4 regions of the Ligilactobacillus sp. JN-6 (Y).1 genome follow, and region 2 is predicted to be linked to each of the others. Evidence: predicted binding sites of a transcription regulator. Region 2 holds the regulator's gene; each other region holds the start of a gene.

The links. Region 2 encodes Rex, which represses fermentation and respiration genes when NADH is low (regulators of the CRP and FNR family bind a similar motif). Its sites were predicted from a motif close to TTGTGAANTANTTCACAA; they were not measured.
Region 1: the regulator Rex is predicted to act here: its motif matches at 1,889-1,906, upstream of AC3XNE_RS03645 (FAD-binding protein).
Region 3: the regulator Rex is predicted to act here: its motif matches at 2,685-2,702, upstream of AC3XNE_RS00315 (iron-containing alcohol dehydrogenase).
Region 4: the regulator Rex is predicted to act here: its motif matches at 1,915-1,932, upstream of AC3XNE_RS00500 (NADP-dependent (R)-specific alcohol dehydrogenase).

Annotation. Positions count from the first base shown of each region.
Region 1 is NZ_CM176599.1:756,744-761,113, forward strand. It holds gene AC3XNE_RS03635 (nucleotide pyrophosphohydrolase) at 1-53, opposite strand, end outside; gene AC3XNE_RS03640 (NCS2 family permease) at 162-1,619, opposite strand; gene AC3XNE_RS03645 (FAD-binding protein) at 1,943-3,715, shown strand; gene AC3XNE_RS03650 (cation:dicarboxylate symporter family transporter) at 4,116-4,370, shown strand, end outside.
Region 2 is NZ_CM176599.1:1,762,565-1,766,934, forward strand. It holds gene AC3XNE_RS08130 (ABC-F family ATP-binding cassette domain-containing protein) at 1-1,220, opposite strand, end outside; gene AC3XNE_RS08135 (redox-sensing transcriptional repressor Rex) at 1,395-2,027, shown strand; gene AC3XNE_RS08140 (CPBP family intramembrane glutamic endopeptidase) at 2,111-2,737, opposite strand; gene groES (co-chaperone GroES) at 2,919-3,203, shown strand; gene groL (chaperonin GroEL) at 3,251-4,370, shown strand, end outside.
Region 3 is NZ_CM176599.1:60,740-65,109, reverse strand. It holds gene AC3XNE_RS00335 (peptide ABC transporter substrate-binding protein) at 1-826, shown strand, start outside; gene AC3XNE_RS00330 (LSm family protein) at 1,249-1,440, opposite strand; gene AC3XNE_RS00325 (ECF transporter S component) at 1,559-2,074, opposite strand; gene AC3XNE_RS00320 (DUF4430 domain-containing protein) at 2,077-2,466, opposite strand; gene AC3XNE_RS00315 (iron-containing alcohol dehydrogenase) at 2,812-3,999, shown strand; gene AC3XNE_RS00310 (propanediol/glycerol family dehydratase large subunit) at 4,119-4,370, shown strand, end outside.
Region 4 is NZ_CM176599.1:100,384-104,753, forward strand. It holds gene AC3XNE_RS00495 (iron-containing alcohol dehydrogenase family protein) at 1-668, opposite strand, end outside; T-box leader at 751-977, opposite strand; gene AC3XNE_RS00500 (NADP-dependent (R)-specific alcohol dehydrogenase) at 1,143-1,898, opposite strand; gene rlmD (23S rRNA (uracil(1939)-C(5))-methyltransferase RlmD) at 2,475-3,845, opposite strand; gene AC3XNE_RS00510 (diacylglycerol kinase) at 4,039-4,370, opposite strand, start outside.

The sequences.
Region 1 (4,370 bases), 1.0 Mb from region 2:
ACCTGTAAGTTTTGATTCGAACCATTTCGTTCCAAATTATGAATTTTACCCAAAAGTAATTTTCCCTTCTTCTATTACCCACTTAACTATAAAAAAATCCGTGAATTTTCCTACTTCATAAAATTCACGGACAATTATCTAGCTAACTCCAGAAATTTTTTCTAAATAAAGGCCAATACAGCAAAGTTGATTACAAACAACAATGAAACGACCCAGATCAGCGGATGAACTTGCTTGCCCTTACCCAAGACTGTCTTAACGACTGTATAGAAAATAAAACCAAAGGCGATACCATAAGTAATATTATAGGTAAACGCCATGACGATCGAAGCCATGAAAGCAGGAATAGCCTCTTCCAGATCCTTCCATGGAATGTCATTAAAGTTGCTCATCATCATAACACCAACCATGATCAGCGATGGAGCGACTGCCACTGACGGAATGATAGATAGGAACGGCGACAGAAAAGCACTCAAGATAAACATGATCGCTACAGTCACACTAGTTAAACCAGTCCGTCCACCGGCACCGATCCCGGCCGAACTTTCAACGTAAGCCGTAATATTAGAAGTACCAAAAAGCGAACCAACACCAGTTGCGATCGAATCAGCAAACAATGCCTTATCTAACTTAGACTTGAAGCCTGGTTGTTCTTCTAGCGCCATTTCTTCTTTCCCAGAAAAGATCCCCGTCTGACGTCCAGTCCCAATAAATGTACCTAAGGAATCAAAAGTATCCGACAGACTGAAAGATAGGATGGTCACCAACACCAGCGGTAAGCGATGTAAATCAGTGAATAAATTTCCCATTCCCTTGTCCGAAAAAGCAGCTAAGAAAGTATCACCTAGCTGAGAAACTGAAGCACCAAAAGAGTACTGACCTGAAATATGTAAGTTAGTGACACCTAACGGAATCCCAATAATAGTTGTAATGATGATCCCGACCAACAAAGCAGCAGGTACCTTTTTGACCAATAAGATCACAGTGATCAAAACCCCAATGACGGCCAAAATTATCTCTGGATTATTAAAGTTACTCAAGGATGGCACGATCCCACCACCAGAAACTACATCGGAGATCCCGTGAGAAAAATGTTCCTGTGTCGCCGAAAAAGGCTTGTTGTTGATACTTAAAATATCGGCACCACTAGTTTTAAATTGTAAGAAACCAGCATTTTTAATACCAATATATGCAATAAAACAACCGATCCCACCACTAATAGCTACTTGCAAATTAGTCGGTATAGCTGAGATCAACATTTTACGGATCTTAGTCACAGTGATGATAATATTGACTACGCCACAGAAGAAAACCAACGCTAATGCTTCTTGCCATCGAAAACCCAAGCTCATAACAACAGTATATGTAAAGAACGCGTTTAGTCCGATCCCTGGTGCTAAAGCATAAGGAACATTTGCAAAAAGCCCCATGATCAAGGTGCCGACAACTGACGCGATAATTGTAGCCAAAAATGCTGCTTGACCAGGGATCCCTGCTTCGTTCAAAACACCTGGAATGACAAATAATGCATATGACATTGCAAAGAAAGTAGTTAAACCAGCACTGATCTCAGTACCAACATTAGTGCCCGCTTTTTTTTGATGGAAAAAATGATCCACAATTATTCCTCCTGTATTACGAACTATAAATTGTATAGCAAGTTTATAGTTCGTTTTTATGATAAGTGTAATTGTATCACTTATTTCAGAAATTTCCATATAAAATTATAATTATTTCAGAAACCTGTGCCTTTCGACCTACCTCCCTGCCAGTTCTCAAACGATATACAATTCTCAAGTAAATATTCTTAACGTCGTCAAAGTTTTTACAGTTAACTTTTGAAGTTACGAAAACCGCCTCCGATATTGCCCTGTTACTTTTATTTTGCTTGTTATATAATCAACAATGTAAATAAACGTTTTTCCACAAGGAGGGATCCTACATGGTTGTGACAAATCGTAATATTCATTGGGACACAATATATGATGTTGTAGTCCTGGGATTTGGTGCTGGTGGTGCCTCTGCAGCACGTTTCGCAGCGGATAATGGAGCCAAAGTACTCCTAGTCGATGCCGCACCGAAAGGAAAAGAAGGCGGAAATACCAGACTATCTGACCAAGTCTTGGCATCTGGTACTGATAAAGATAAGTTGAAATCTTACTACAAGGCGTTGGCCGCACCATTTAACATCGATGAAGAAGTGCTAGATACATTTGCTGACGGTCTATGTCACATGAAAGATCACATTGCTAAATATTTCGCAAAAAAAACTTTTAGTTTGCGTGGAAATCCCTTTGCTAATAAAGTTTTTCGTCCTTTCACTGAAGGACAGATAGAGTTCCCCGGAAAGGACGCTTATGACTTAATTACTGTCTGCGAAGGTCCACTGTGGAAAGCCCTTCAAAAAGCCGTAAGTGACCGTAGTGAAAACATAGACGTTTGGTATAGTGCACCAGCTCGTCATCTGATCCAAGATAAAAACTCAAATGCCATTATTGGTGTACAAATCAAATTCGAAAACGTTGAACGCAACGTTAAAGCACAAAATGGTGTGGTAGTCGCCACTGGTGGATTTGAAAACAATGAAAAAATGTTGCAAGATTTCTTGCAAGAACCATACTTACAACCAAGCGGTCCTCCTCATAACAGGGGGGATGGAGTCAAAATGGAAATGGAAATTGGAGCTGATTTATGGAACATGCATAGCTACAAATCACAATGGGTCTCCTCTAAAGCTTCAAAATATACTCCTAAAGAAGATGTCCCTGCTATCTTCCCGATCACACAAACAGGAAGTATCATCATCGTCAGGGATAACGACAACTATTATGTAAGTGGAAATCTATTTACCAGTCATGATCATGCTGACCACTCATATGCAATCTTTGATCAGACCCAGGCCATCGAATTCAAGGATGTCTGGGATAAAAAACAAGCACTCGGGATCGAAACACCTAAAATATTGGAAAATGCTGCGAAATTTACCACCATTGCTGAAATGGCCCAGGCTATCGGTAAGGACCCTGAGACACTAGAAGAAACGATCACCAAGTTTAATGGTCTTTCAAAAAAAGATGGCTCTAACGGAATACCTATTTTCGACGACGGACCATACTATGCGCTCTCTGTTAAGCGTAGGATGTTGAATACTCAAGGTGGAGGAAGAAAAAATGTTCGTGCCGAAGTTTTAGATCCAGCCGGTGAACCGATCCCTCATTTATACGAGGCTGGTGAACTCGGTGCTCTCTTTGTTAATAACTATGTTGCTGGTAGTAACTTAGCCGAAGCGTTGATTTTTGGTAAGATCGCAGGTGAAAACGCAGCAAAAGAAAAGATTGCTCTCGTTCAAGAAGACGGTGAGGAAATAACAGATGCCCTCAATACTTTTCCAGATAGCAATGACTCTAGTAACAAGGAAACATATGTAGTTGGTCCAAACCAATATATTGGTCGTAATGATAATGGTATTGGAGGAGATATCGTAGTTCGCGTTACCCTGGCAGATAACCAAAAAATTGAAGCTATCGAAGTTCTTAAAGAACATGAAACAGAGCATGGTACCGAAGCTTTAGCACACTTACCGCAAAGAATGATCGACCAAAACACCTATGAAGTTGATGCTTATACGGGTGCATCCATTACAAGTTGGGCTTTTAAAGATGCTGTTAAGGATGCTTTACATCAAGCTGCTCTTATTACAAAAAATAATAAATAGAAAACTAGCGCATGAACTGGATAATTTGCCAGGTCCTGCGCTATTTGTTTGCTTATCTTTAAGCTAAACTACTATTTTTTCAAATGTTTTGCCATCGTAAAAAGCTGTATGAACAATGGCTGCTACATTAGCTAAAGGTGCTTAGCCACTATAACAAAACATTTTCCGACAACTACTATCCTTACAAGTTGATTTTCTAATTTTTCCGGATCTACTCTTTAAAACATTCGGTTATCTGGAGTAAAATAAACCTTATGATCAAATAACTTTTATTCACTATAAAATTAAGGCCATGTTCTTAATATAGTTAGAAAAAGCTTATTATAAAGTCAAGTTTTGGCAACCTTTTTTCTGCAAGGCACACTTGACGTCGACTTATTATCAGAGGGAAGGGTCATAATTGAAGCGTTATAAATTTTTTAAAATATCTTTAGGCTGGCAAATTCTAATTGGCCTAGTCTTAGGCGTAATATTAGGGATAGTTTTTTACAAAAATCAAGTAGCGATCACCGCCATGCAAAATATCGGTACCATGTTTATTAACCTAATACAAATGATCGTTTTGCCCATAGTGGTTTCATGTCTGACCGTTGGGATCGCCAACATGGGTGACATTAAAGAGCTTGGACGAGTTGGCTTAAAAACCTTGATTTAT
Region 2 (4,370 bases):
TGCGCATGCAAACCTTGCTGTTCCTGATCGTAGTATCCGTATTGAACATTAGCACCAAACTTTGCGGTACCTGAAACGAAAGGGATCTGTCCAATAATACTTTCTAATAAAGTTGATTTACCGATCCCGTTTGGGCCGACGACCGCTAAAACTTTATTTTTGCGCAATTCAACATTGATCGGTCCAGAGATCGTGTGGGCATCATGGCCAATATAACCATCGGAGACTGTTAACACAACAGAACCACTTTTTAAGCTTGGAGTGAAAGAAAAGTGTGGTCCTTTTTCATCACCTTCTGGCCTTTGAAGACGTTCCATCTTGTCCAATTGCTTCTGGCGGCTTTGAGCACGTTTACTGGTTGTAGCACGAACTAAGTTTTTGTTAACAAAATCTTGCAGCTTGTTGATCTCAACCTGCTGTTTTTCATAATCCTTCCAAGCTTGTTTTTGATCTTCTTTTTTTTGCTTCACAAACGAAGTGTAATTTCCAGGGTATGTTTTAGCTCGCTTGTGACTAATGTTGCAGACTTCTGTAACGATCTTGTCAAGGAAATAACGATCATGAGAAACGAGTAACAAAGCTCCTGGATATCCTTGGAGATAATTTTCCAGCCACTGTAATGTTTCAATGTCTAGGTGGTTTGTTGGTTCGTCCAAGACCAGTAGATCTCTTTTTTCAAGAAGCAAACGAGCCAAAGCGAGGCGTCTCTTTTGCCCACCTGACAAAGAAGATATTTTTTTGTCAAAATCTGCTTCTTCAAAATTAAAACCGTGAAGTACCGAACGGATCTCTGCTTGGTAGCCATAACCATTTTGTGCTTCAAAATCGTGCACCGTTTGGTCATATTGTTTTAATAAAGATTGATAAGTTCCAGAAGTATGATCTTTACTTTTGGCGATCTTATTTTCTAATTCATGGATCTGTTGTTCCATTTTGATCAAGCCCGAGAAGACTTTTAACATTTCATTGTAAATGGTATCTTCAGATTCTAAGCCGGTATCCTGGGCTAAGTAACCGATGGTCAATCCTTTTCGTCCAACGATTTGTCCTTCGTCAGGTTCATTTTCACCAGTGATCATTTTGATCAATGTAGATTTACCAGCTCCGTTCGGCCCGACAAGAGCGATCCGCGAATTGTCTTGGATATTCAGGTTTACGTTTTGAAAAAGTGGATCTCCAGCAAAAATACGAGCTACTTGTTGGACTTGTAATAAAAGCATAAAAATTTCACCTGCCTATTTTTATTCTACTAAACCATTTTAGCATACCTTGCAATATATCGTTGTAAATTTAAATTTTTCCAATTAAGTTGTGAACTAATGAACTTTTTGTTTGATTGTGAAATTTTATATGGTAAAATTACTTACGTGAGTATTTGTGAAAGGGGCATAAAAATGGTGAATGCAAAAATACCTAGAGCAACGGCTAAAAGATTGCCAATTTACTATCGCTATTTAGGTATATTATTTAATTCCGGTAAGAAAAGGATCTCTTCAACTGAATTAGCTGAAGCAGTTAAGGTTGATTCTGCAACGATCAGACGTGATTTTTCGTATTTTGGTGCACTAGGGAAAAGGGGTTACGGTTATGACGTTAAAAGTCTCTTAGACTTCTTTAAGAAGACGTTGAACCAAGACAAGTTGACTAATGTTGGGCTGATCGGTGTAGGTAATTTAGGACACGCGTTGTTGAATTATAATTTCCATGGCAGTAACAATGTAAGGATCAGTGCAGCTTTCGACATTGATGACCGGATCACCGGCACTATTCAAAGCGGTGTTCCAATTTACCCCATGAGTGAAATGAAGGAACAATTAGTTGAACAACAGATAGAAGTTGTTATTTTAACCGTCCCTTCTCCAGTCGCACAACGTGTTACTGATGAACTTGTTTCTGCTGGTGTTAAAGGTATTTTGAACTTTACGCCTTTACGTGTGACTGTTCAAGATAATGTACGGATCCAAAATGTCGATTTAACCAATGAATTACAAACTTTGATTTATTTCTTAAATCATGTCGATCAATAATTTAGAAAAGTGAGACCATTGATGGAGACAGTTTTAAAAAAATCGTAGAGACCTACTAGCTATAGCAAATCTCTACGATTTTTTTAGTGGATAAATAAAACAAAAAGGTTCATTAAAATATGCGAAAGCATGGAAGTCTGGATCCTACCTGTCTTTTGGTAAATGAAACAGAGTATCAAACCAATAGCGGTATAGGTCAAAAAATGACCATCCCCATGACCTAATGCAAAAAGTAGGCTGGAAAGTATTGCTGTTTGCCATGGCCTAAACCAAAAGACAAAATTTCCAAATAAAACCTTACGGAAGATCAGTTCCTCGATAAGTGGTTCTGTGATCACAATTACCAGTATATAGTACGGATACTTGGCGGCTACTGCCATTAATTGGCTAGTGTTTTCGGAAACTGCCGGCTGATGAAGGATAGCAGCCTCAAACCAAAGGAAGATCCTTTGAGTAATTAAAAGTCCGACCGTGCCGCTAAGCGACCATAGAAGCGACTTCCAAAAACCAGTTTTCTTATCTTCCAATAGATTAGTATATTTGAAATGATGCATTGACCAGATCAAACCAAGTGCTCCGAGAAGACTAAGGGTGGTCTGCACTGGATATAAAATATCATTATTGTGAATAAAGTGGAAGGCTACTTGTTGGATAAGGACTAAGATGAAATACCCTAAAAAAAGACTTAATGAATTAGATTTTAGTTTCAATTAGATGACTCCTTTGTACTGCTTCAGACATTATAGCATATTTTCTAAGAAAATTAGCACTCAGACAAAGAGAGTGACAAAAAGTACTTGCAATTTAGAAATAAAGTGTTTATTATAATAATTGTAATTGAATTAGCACTTAAGTGTGTTGAGTGCTAAAAATATATTGGAGGGATCTAGAGTGCTGAAACCGTTAGGAGACAGAGTTATTCTTGAAGTTCAAGAAGAAGAAGAACAAACAGTTGGTGGGATCGTTTTAGCAAGTAATGCTAAAGAAAAACCTCAAACTGGTAAAGTCGTTGCTGTGGGTGCTGGTCGAGTCCTGGACAACGGTGAAAAGAGTGTACCAGAAGTAAAAGCTGGGGACTCAGTAATCTACGATAAATATGCAGGTACTGAAGTAACATATGAAGGTGACAAGTATTTGGTCGTTCGTGCCAATGACATTGTTGCCGTGATCGAATAAATTCTTTCATAAAGCATAGAACTCTAATTTTTGATGAGGTGAAATTAATGGCTAAGCAAATTAAGTTTTCAGAAGATGCACGAGCAAAAATGCTTGCTGGTGTAGATAAATTAGCAAATACAGTAAAATCAACACTTGGACCAAAAGGTCGCAACGTAGTTTTGGAACAATCATACGGTTCTCCGACTATTACTAATGACGGTGTTACGATCGCTAAAGACATTGAGTTGGAAGATCATTTTGAAAATATGGGTGCAAAGTTAGTTTCTGAAGTTGCATCTAAAACAAATGACATCGCCGGTGACGGTACAACAACAGCTACGGTTTTGGCTCAAGCAATCGTTGCAGAAGGTATGAAAAATGTGACAGCCGGTGCTAATCCTGTTGGTATCAGAACTGGTATCGATAAGGCTACTAAGGCTGCCGTTGAAGCATTACATGAAATGTCCCATGACGTTTCTTCCAAGAGTGATATTAGCCAAATCGCCGCAGTTTCATCTGCCAGTGAAGAAACTGGTAAGTTGATCGCGGAAGCTATGGAAAAGGTCGGTAACGATGGTGTTATTACTATTGAAGAGTCAAAGGGTATCGAAACTTCCTTAGATGTTGTTGAAGGAATGCAATTTGATCGTGGTTATCTTTCTCAGTATATGGTAACTGATGAAGATAAGATGGAAGCTGACTTGGATAATCCTTATATTTTGATCACCGATAAGAAGATTTCAAACATCCAAGACATTTTGCCTTTGTTGCAAAATATTGTTCAACAAGGTCGTCCATTATTGATCATTGCTGATGATATCGAAGGTGAAGCTTTACCTACATTGGTCTTGAATAAGATCCGTGGAACATTTAACGTAGTCGCTGTTAAGGCTCCTGGTTTTGGTGACCGTCGTAAAGAAATGTTACAAGATATTGCTGTCTTAACTGGCGGTACAGTCATTACAGAAGACCTTGGTTTGCAACTTAAGGACACTACGATCGACCAGTTAGGTACAGCCGGCAAGGTTACTGTAGACAAAGAAAACACGACTATTGTTGAAGGTTCCGGCGATAAGGATCAAATTTCAGAACGTGTTGCACAGATCAAGAAACAGATCGGTGAGACAACTTCTGACTTTGACCGTGAAAAACTTCAAGAACGTTTAGCTAAATTGGCCGGTGGCG
Region 3 (4,370 bases), 750 kb from region 2:
GACCCTGGATAGTGAACAGGCTAAAAATTTAAAGAATAACTCTGGTTACAAAGTACTTCCGGGTTCCAACACGCGATACTTAGAATTTAACCAAAAGAAAAAAGCTTTGAAAAATTTGAAGATCCGCCAAGCAATTTCTGAAGGTATTGACCGAGAGAAATTGGTCAAAAAGGTGATCGTCGATGGAAGTATAGTGTCTAATAGTATCGTTCCTAAGGACCTAGCTTCTTATAAAAACAAAGATTTTACCAAGTACGTCGACAAAAAACATGTTGGCCAATTTGATAAAGCTAATGCCAGAAAGCTCTTAAAAGAAGGGGTGGCAGAACTTGGTGAAAAGAAATTGTCCCTTCAATTACTGAGTGATGACACCGATCAGTCTAAAAAGAATGCAGAGTTTATCCAAAGTCAACTGGAAGATAATTTAGGCATTTCTGTCAAAATTGATAGTGTTCCGTTTAAAACAAGATTGTCGCGTTCTGCTTCAGGAGATTTTGATATGGCGATCGGAACATGGGGTGCAGATTTTACGGATCCGATCAGTATGTTGGATACTTTTGTTTCATCTTCGCCGTATAACTTTGGCAAGTGGAATAACAAAAAATATGATGACTTGGTTAAACAGGCCAAAACCAAGGATTCTAATGACCCCGCCAAACGCTGGCAAGACATGGTTCAAGCTGCCGATGTCATGAATAAAGATGTTGGTCTAGCAATTTTGTATCAACCTAATCAGGCTACTTTAACCCGACCAAATGTCAAGAACGTTGTAGTTAATTCAGCTGGACAGCAATTTGACTGGAAAGAGGCTTATATAAAGAAATAAGCTTGTAAAATGATGTTAGTGAGTGAATTAAATCCTATCTGAATAAAAGGATAGGGTCTTTTTTTGAGGTGGAAGGAAGGGTGGTAATATTGAGCTTTTGTATTATGTAGAATATATGAAGTTCAAATTAGAGCCATTGATCAAGATGATGAGTGGCTCAAAATTGTAAAGTGAGCCACAATTCGAGGCAGGTAATGGCTCAAAAGCAGTATTAGAGCCGTTGAACAGGGTGATGAGTGGCTCAAAATAGCAAAGTGAGCCACAACTCAGGTTAATTAACGGCTCAAAAACGGATTCAGAGCCGCTGAACGAGGCCATGAACAGCATTGAACAGTAGATTGAATCCAAAGTTGAAAATGTAATGCATAAAAATAGCACACGGATAATGTCGCCACTCCTTGTGCTATTTATTATGTTAATATTTAGTCTTCATAGTACAAAATAGAATGCTTGAAAATCTTTAATGTGCGTCCATCGTCGCAATCAACAACGATCCGTTTTGGCTTGACCATCTTCAATGTACCCTTGATGATCTCACCGTTGATCAACTTGATAGTCGTTGGTTTTGGAATTCCAAGTCGTTGTGCTGTATGTGGATCCATTTCTTCAGTCATGATATCAGCCTCCTTGAAAATTATGCAGATATTAGAGATATCTACTTGCACTCAGTATACCGCTTACTTGCATAGATTTCAGCTGTTTGAACTTGGAATATCGATGTCGGACAATAATTCAGTCCTTCGCATAATTTTCTAAGACTTTCTTTAACGGCCAGTAAATCAAAGGATAAAAGATTAAGTTCCCGGCTGCATGATAGATGTCAAATAAAAAGCCGCTGGTGTAATATGCGATAAAAGCCGGTGCTTGACCGACTACGACCATACATAAGCTAACTACTAGGCCATATTCCAAACCTAGAAAAGTCGCAACTGCTAACTGCAGCCACCAGAACCTGTGTAAAAAGAAAAGTTTTTTGAAAAGCAAGACTGTCAGCACACAAACAATGTATGCAACTATTTGCGGAATGGTCCAAATACCAAAACCTAAATACAAGTTGGAGACCAACATGGTCAAGGTCGCCAAGACCAAACCATTGCTACCACCATTGACCAAGGTAACGATCATAATTATATCTGTCACCGGTTGGACATTTGGGATCGGGACCTTAACGATCCGCAAAACGGTGCAAATGGCCGCTAACAGACCTATCATCGTTATTTTCCGAATGGAATCGTGCGCTTGTCCCATCGTTATTCTTCCTTATATTGACTTAAATTAAATGTGACTTTGTCCTTATTTTTGACTTTTTGCTGCTGGACACCTTTTTTGGCAGTTTTACCGTTGATCTTATACGTCCAATAGATATCTTTGTTAGCGTCTTGTTTGTGCTTACCGATCTGCGTGACCATTCCTTTTTGAAGTTTTACTGACCAAGCTTTCTTCAGGCCTGTTAAGACCGTGGCGTTTTTCTTTACATGAACATTCTTTTTAGCGATTTGATCGCCGTCATTTTGTAATTGATAAGTGACCTGGATCTGATCAGTAGGTGCGGGCTTTTTAGTGGCTTGAGAACAACCCGCTACCAATGTAATAGCTACCAAAACTATCAAAATTAAAAAATGTCTTCTTTTAAAAGTCATGCAAAGTCTCTCCTTCATTTTCTCTAACATATTTAAAAATTACGCTATTTAGATTACCATTTAATTTTCATTTGTCAAATTTATGTGAAGTAAATCTCATTTAAATATAGACCGATAAGCCTAAATCTTTACATGTGAAAAAACTCGCGTTAAAATAGCGGTGAATCATATTTGAAAACTAAATGCGCTGTAGTATTAAGGTGTTCTTTTTAAAATCAAAGTGAAAATATTTACAAATATTTGATAAAAAGGACACTTTTTTGTCAAGGATGTTTCATCATTTCCGTTTACCACCAAGCGCTGTGCAGTAGTTCTCAATCAAATATAAACAGGAGGTTTTTATTTATGGCAGAACGTAGTTATGATTTCTTAATGCCGAGCGTTAACTTTTTTGGCTCGGGTGTAATTTCAAAGATCGGTGAAAGAGCAAAAATGCTGGGAATGAAAAAACCAGTCATCATCACTGATAGGTTCCTGGAAAACTTGGAGGGCGGTGCCGTGAAGCAGACACTTGCTTCCTTAGATGAAGCTGGTGTTGATTACGTAATTTACAACGGCGTTGAACCTAATCCGAAGATCCGTAACATTAAAGAAGTTAAAGCTTTATTTGAGAAAGAAAATGCTGATTCCATCATTACAGTTGGTGGTGGTTCTGCCCATGATACAGGTAAGGGTGCCGGGATCATTTTGACTAATGGTGATGACATTACTGAGTTAGCTGGGATCGAGACTTTGGATAATGCCTTACCGCCATTGATCGCTGTTAATACTACAGCCGGTACTGGTTCTGAATTGACGCGGCACGCTGTGATCACCAACGAAGAAACGCACTTGAAGTTCGTTGTCGTTTCATGGCGTAACATCCCATTGGTTTCATTCAACGACCCAAGTTTGATGTTGGACGTTCCAAAGGGTTTAACAGCTGCTACGGGGATGGATGCATTCGTACAATCGATCGAACCTTATGTTTCAGTCGACCATAATCCGATCACTGATTCTCAGTGTATCGAAGCCATCAAGCTCATCGAAACTTCTTTGCGTGAGGCGGTAGCTAACGGTCACAACTTGGATGCTAGAACAAAGATGGTAGAAGCTGAGATGTTAGCCGGTATGGCTTTCAATAACGCTAATCTAGGTTATGTGCATGCGATGGCTCATCAATTGGGTGGTCAGTATGACGCACCGCATGGTGTTTGCTGTGCCTTGTTGTTGCCATACGTTGAAAAATACAACTTGATCGCTGACCCACAAAGGTTTGCAGAGTTAGCTGAGTTCATGGGCGAAAATACTAGTGGTTTATCGACTCGTGATGCTGCTGAATTGTCAATTAAAGGTATGAAGCAGATGTCTGACGATGTTGGTATCCCAGAAACGATCAAAGACATTGGTGCTGACCCGAAGGACTTCGAGTTGATGGCTGAAAATGCTTTGAAAGATGGGAATGCAGCTTCTAACCCACGTGTTGGGACAAAAGAAGATATCGTGAAGATCTTCCAAGCTGCCTATGATGGTAATTTGGACTTCTCATTTTAGCTATTAAACTCAAAGAGGACTGAAAACTGATTTGTTTTAGTTTTTAGTCCTCTTGTTTTTTCTGATGATAGTTAGCGTACAACTTATAGACATAAATGTAATAAAAGAGGATCTAGAAGATGAAAAGACAAAACAGATTTGAAAAGTTGGAGCAACGGCCCGTTCATTTAGACGGCTTAGTTCAAGAATGGGATGATGAAGGCTTCGTTGCAATGAATAGTAAAAACGATCCGGCTCCAAGTATTAAAGTTGAAAATGGTAAGATCACTGAATTAGATGGCAAACAGGAAGCAGATTTTGATTTGATTGACAAATACATCGTGGAATATGGGATCGATGCTAAGCAAGCCCCTAAGACGATGGCAATGAGT
Region 4 (4,370 bases), 790 kb from region 2:
GGTGAAACACTTCCATTTTCAAGGTCAGTCAAAGCTGTTTGAGATTGGTCGACTAAGGTATTTTTGATCACTTGCGCAGTTTGATAAGACAAACGCGTAAATACAGGCAGATCATTGATCCGGCCGCGCGTGATCCCTTCCATTTCGTACCACTTTGCTAAAGTATCACCGATCCCAGCAACAAAGAAATCGTGTGGAGTTGTCAGCATGATATTGTAATCAACGATCGTAACTGTGGGAGCTTTTTTGAAATATTCCACATATTTGAAAGTATGACCAACTGGATGATACATTGCCCCTATCGGCGTAAAGGGTGCGCAATTTGAAGCCAAGGTCGGGATACTGATGAAATCGGCATTTAAAGCTTGTGCTGCCACCTTTGATGTATCAAGCGCACGGCCACCGCCAATACCAATTACAACATCAGTCTGTGCTGGTGCCTGTTGAGCAATGGCAAGCCCATCCTCATCACTGGCCGAACCATCATAGCGAAATACAGGGCATGTGAGCTGGCCGGTATAATTTTCCTGAAAAACAGCATATGATTTTTCTCCAGTCACAACTATTGCTTGCTGGTAATCCATTAAAATATCGTCAAGATCACTGACAGCCCCCTGGCGGTTTATGTAACGATTGGCCCCTGGACGAATTTCTTCAACTAATTTCATAGAATATTTATCCCCTATCTGACTTTAAGTCGCAAATTTTACTTAGATAACAACAAAAAACACCCCACAAAGCGCTTAAGCTTCATAGGGCGTTTCCACGGTACCACCTATTTTTTCTATCACCAACTAACATTGATAATAGACTTACATAGAATCTATGCTCTCATTTAATGGTGAGAAACCAGTAAAAACTACTTATTCATTTCTACCGCTCCAAGGTGAGTGGTCCTGACCACCAATGCTTGCTTCCACCAACCGCAAGCTCTCTGAAAATGTCCTGGTCACAACGATCCTTGTCATTGCGTTTTTCATTGTTATCTAATTGTGTTTTAATTTAACGCAAATGCAGGTCGAGGTCAATAGATTTTTGAAATAAATTTACATTGAATTTTTCCCGTGTATTTCTAAAAGTTAGCTGTTTCCCTAACAAAACTGCCAGAATAGAAACATTCCAACAGCTTATTCCTTAATGTTTTATTGTGTCGTATAGCCGCCATCGACCGTAAACTGCGCACCTGTGGCGAATTTAGATTCATCGGAAGCAAGATAAACACAAATATATGCGATATCATTTGGTTCGCCGATATGTCCCATCGGAGTCTTGGTACGATCAGCCATAGCTTCCATCTTGCCAGGCTGAGCCTTGACTAACGGTGTTTCGATATATCCTGGATGCACAGTGTTGACTCTAACGCCATAATCTTTAAGCGCTGAATCGAGTGCAGCAGATTTAGTTAGCAACATTGTGCCACCTTTAGAAGCATTGTACGCTGCCAAGTCTGGGTCACCGATCAATGCTTCGATCGATGCCATATTGATGATCGAAGCTCCACTAGGCAAATTTTTCATCCGACGGATACCTTCACGTGTCCCGTAAAATACCCCGTCCAAATTAACCCCTAAGACTTTGTGCCATTCATCATCAGTGGTTTCTTCAATACTGTGTGTTGCTCCAATACCAGCATTATTGACCACTGTAGTAACGGTACCAAAATTCTCCTTCGCAAAATCAAAAACTTCTGGCCAGGAGCTTGAATCACTAACATCTTGCTTAAAGAACTTAAGCGAGTTGCCCTTATTTAAAGCCGTTACATTTTCTTTCGCACCTTCATCAATATCTGTCACTACTACCTTTGCACCTTCATCGGTAAACTTATCAGCAATTGCCAAACCGATCCCTTTGGCACCGCCTGTAACTATGGCAACTTTACCTTTTAAACGCTCAGACATAGTAATTCCTCCTATATTGTATTTTAATTAACAAGTATAATTTAGCATATTGCTAGTTTTTAGTCAACTAAATAGGTTATTATATCGCAGTTTTGTGATTTATTTATCATAATATAAGGGAGATATTTCATTGTGATCATACTCTTATAACATAGGCTTTTACACGTTTGGAAACAAAAAAGCAAATCACATTTAAGCCCGAAAGTTTTATTTCTTTCATTTGACCGCACATATTTCGCTTTTGCGCCGTTGATTCGCTGGGGTTGTGACTCACTTTAACGTTTTAAGCCACTGATCGCCTTCATCAATGGCTCTGATTCCACTTTTGCGCCGTTACTCGCTTTGACTTACGGCTCACTTTACCGTTTTGAGCCATTGATCGCCTTCATCAACGGCTCTGATTCCGTTTTTGCGCCGTTACTCGTCTTGACTTACGGCTCACTTTACCATTTTGAGCCACCAATTGTCTTCATCAACGGCTCTGTCACATCCAAATCCTATTAATAAAGGCCACCGTTGATCCGAACACTCTAAAAAGTATTGAATCAACGGTGGCTTTTAGCAAATTCTAATTAGTTAATTCCGTTCCAACACCGCAATAGTTTCGACATGTGTTGTTTGAGGAAATTGGTCGAATGGTTCAAGTGGATGTTTGACAGAGTAGCCCTGCTCGCCAAAACGTTCGATGTCACGAACTAAGGTTGCCGGGTTGCAGCTGACATACACCACTTTTTGCGGAGCCGTTTTAGCGGCTGCTTCGATGAAATCGACTGACAAGCCCTTGCGAGGTGGATCGACCACTATCACATCAGGGTTGATACCATCGTTTGCCCACTTTTGCATCATTTCTTCTGCATTACCTACTTCAAAATGTAAGTTATCCAGCTTGTTCAAACGTGCATTTTCCTTGGCATCTTCAATAGCCTGGGGTACGATCTCCACACCATAAACTTCTTTAGCTGCTTTTGCCAAACTCAATGAGATCGTGCCGATCCCACAATAGGCATCGACTATGATTTCATCACCGTGCAAATCGGCTAATTCAACTGCCCGCGCGTAAAGCTTCTCTGTTTGCACAGGGTTGACCTGGTAGAATGATTGGGCGGAAATGTTAAAGGTCAAACCATTCAATTGGTCCTGAATGTAATTTCGTCCACGCATAATTTTAGTAGTTGTGCCCAAAATAACATTTGTCGTATTGGGATTGATATTTTGTAAGACGCTGACTACATCAGGACATTCCTCTTGGATCTTAGCCGAAATTTCCGCAGCACCCTTTAACTTCTTGGTCCGTGTGACCAAAACGACCATCACTTCACCGCTATAATGGCCACGGCGGACCATCACATTACGGATCACTCCAGTATGTTTTTCTTCATCGTAAGCTGGCACGTTGAATTCACGCAAAATATCACGAACAGTCAATATCACTTCATCGATCCGCGGATCTTGGATCTCATAGTCTTCAAGCGGAATAAATCTATGGCTGCCACGGCGGAAAAAGCCAGTCGTCAGTTGTCCCTGATATTCACGCGCTGGGACCTGGGCTTTATTTCGATAGTGGCGTGGTTCATCCATCCCAACAGTGTCGGCTACTTCTATTTCTGACAAATGAGCTTTTTGTAAGAGGTCCATTACTAATTTGCGTTTGTATTTTAATTGCGCCGGATACGCCCAATGTTGTAGGGGTGCGATCCCTGTTTGGACTAATTCTTTTTTTCCGGCAGCGACTCGATCCGGGCTAGTAGTCAAGTACTCGATCGCCTTGGCAAAACCATATTTTTTATCGACTTTTAAGACGTGCAATTTTAGCTGCTCGCCTGGCAACGCGCCTGCAACAAACAACGGGTAGCCATCAACTTTTGCGACCCCCATCCCTTGGTAGGTCAGGTCCGTGATCGTGGTCGTCAATTCGTCATTTTTAGTGACAGGTGTTTTTTTCTTCATTTTATACTCCTCGTATTACAATTTTTCTATTATACTTTGTCGACCTTATTACAGACGAAGGTTTTTAACAAAATTCGCAAACTCTCAGCGACAAATTTACACTTCAGTTTAACATTTATCCGCAGCAAAAAGTTTGACAAGCTCACATGTAAAAAGCGGCCGCAACAAAGACTTGTTACGACCACCTTACTAACTATTTTTCATTAACAGCCTCATCGACAGAGTCTCCCTCATCTGGCAATTGTTCCATCTCATGGACGAAATGATCACGGGCATCTTGTGCTAATGCCTTTTCTGCCGTGATAGCAGAACCTGGGATCTGATCAATGTTAGCACACATTTCGATGTGTTGTTTGTGATCAACAAAAGTCATCGGGGCATCCCCGCCGTACTCGCCATCGACATTGATCATCATACGTGCATCCGGCGATGATGCTTCGATCTTGGCAGTCTTTACGTAAACGATCCGTGAGTCATCCACGTGCTTACCACCATTAAATACTTTGCGGATCAAATGCAAGATCT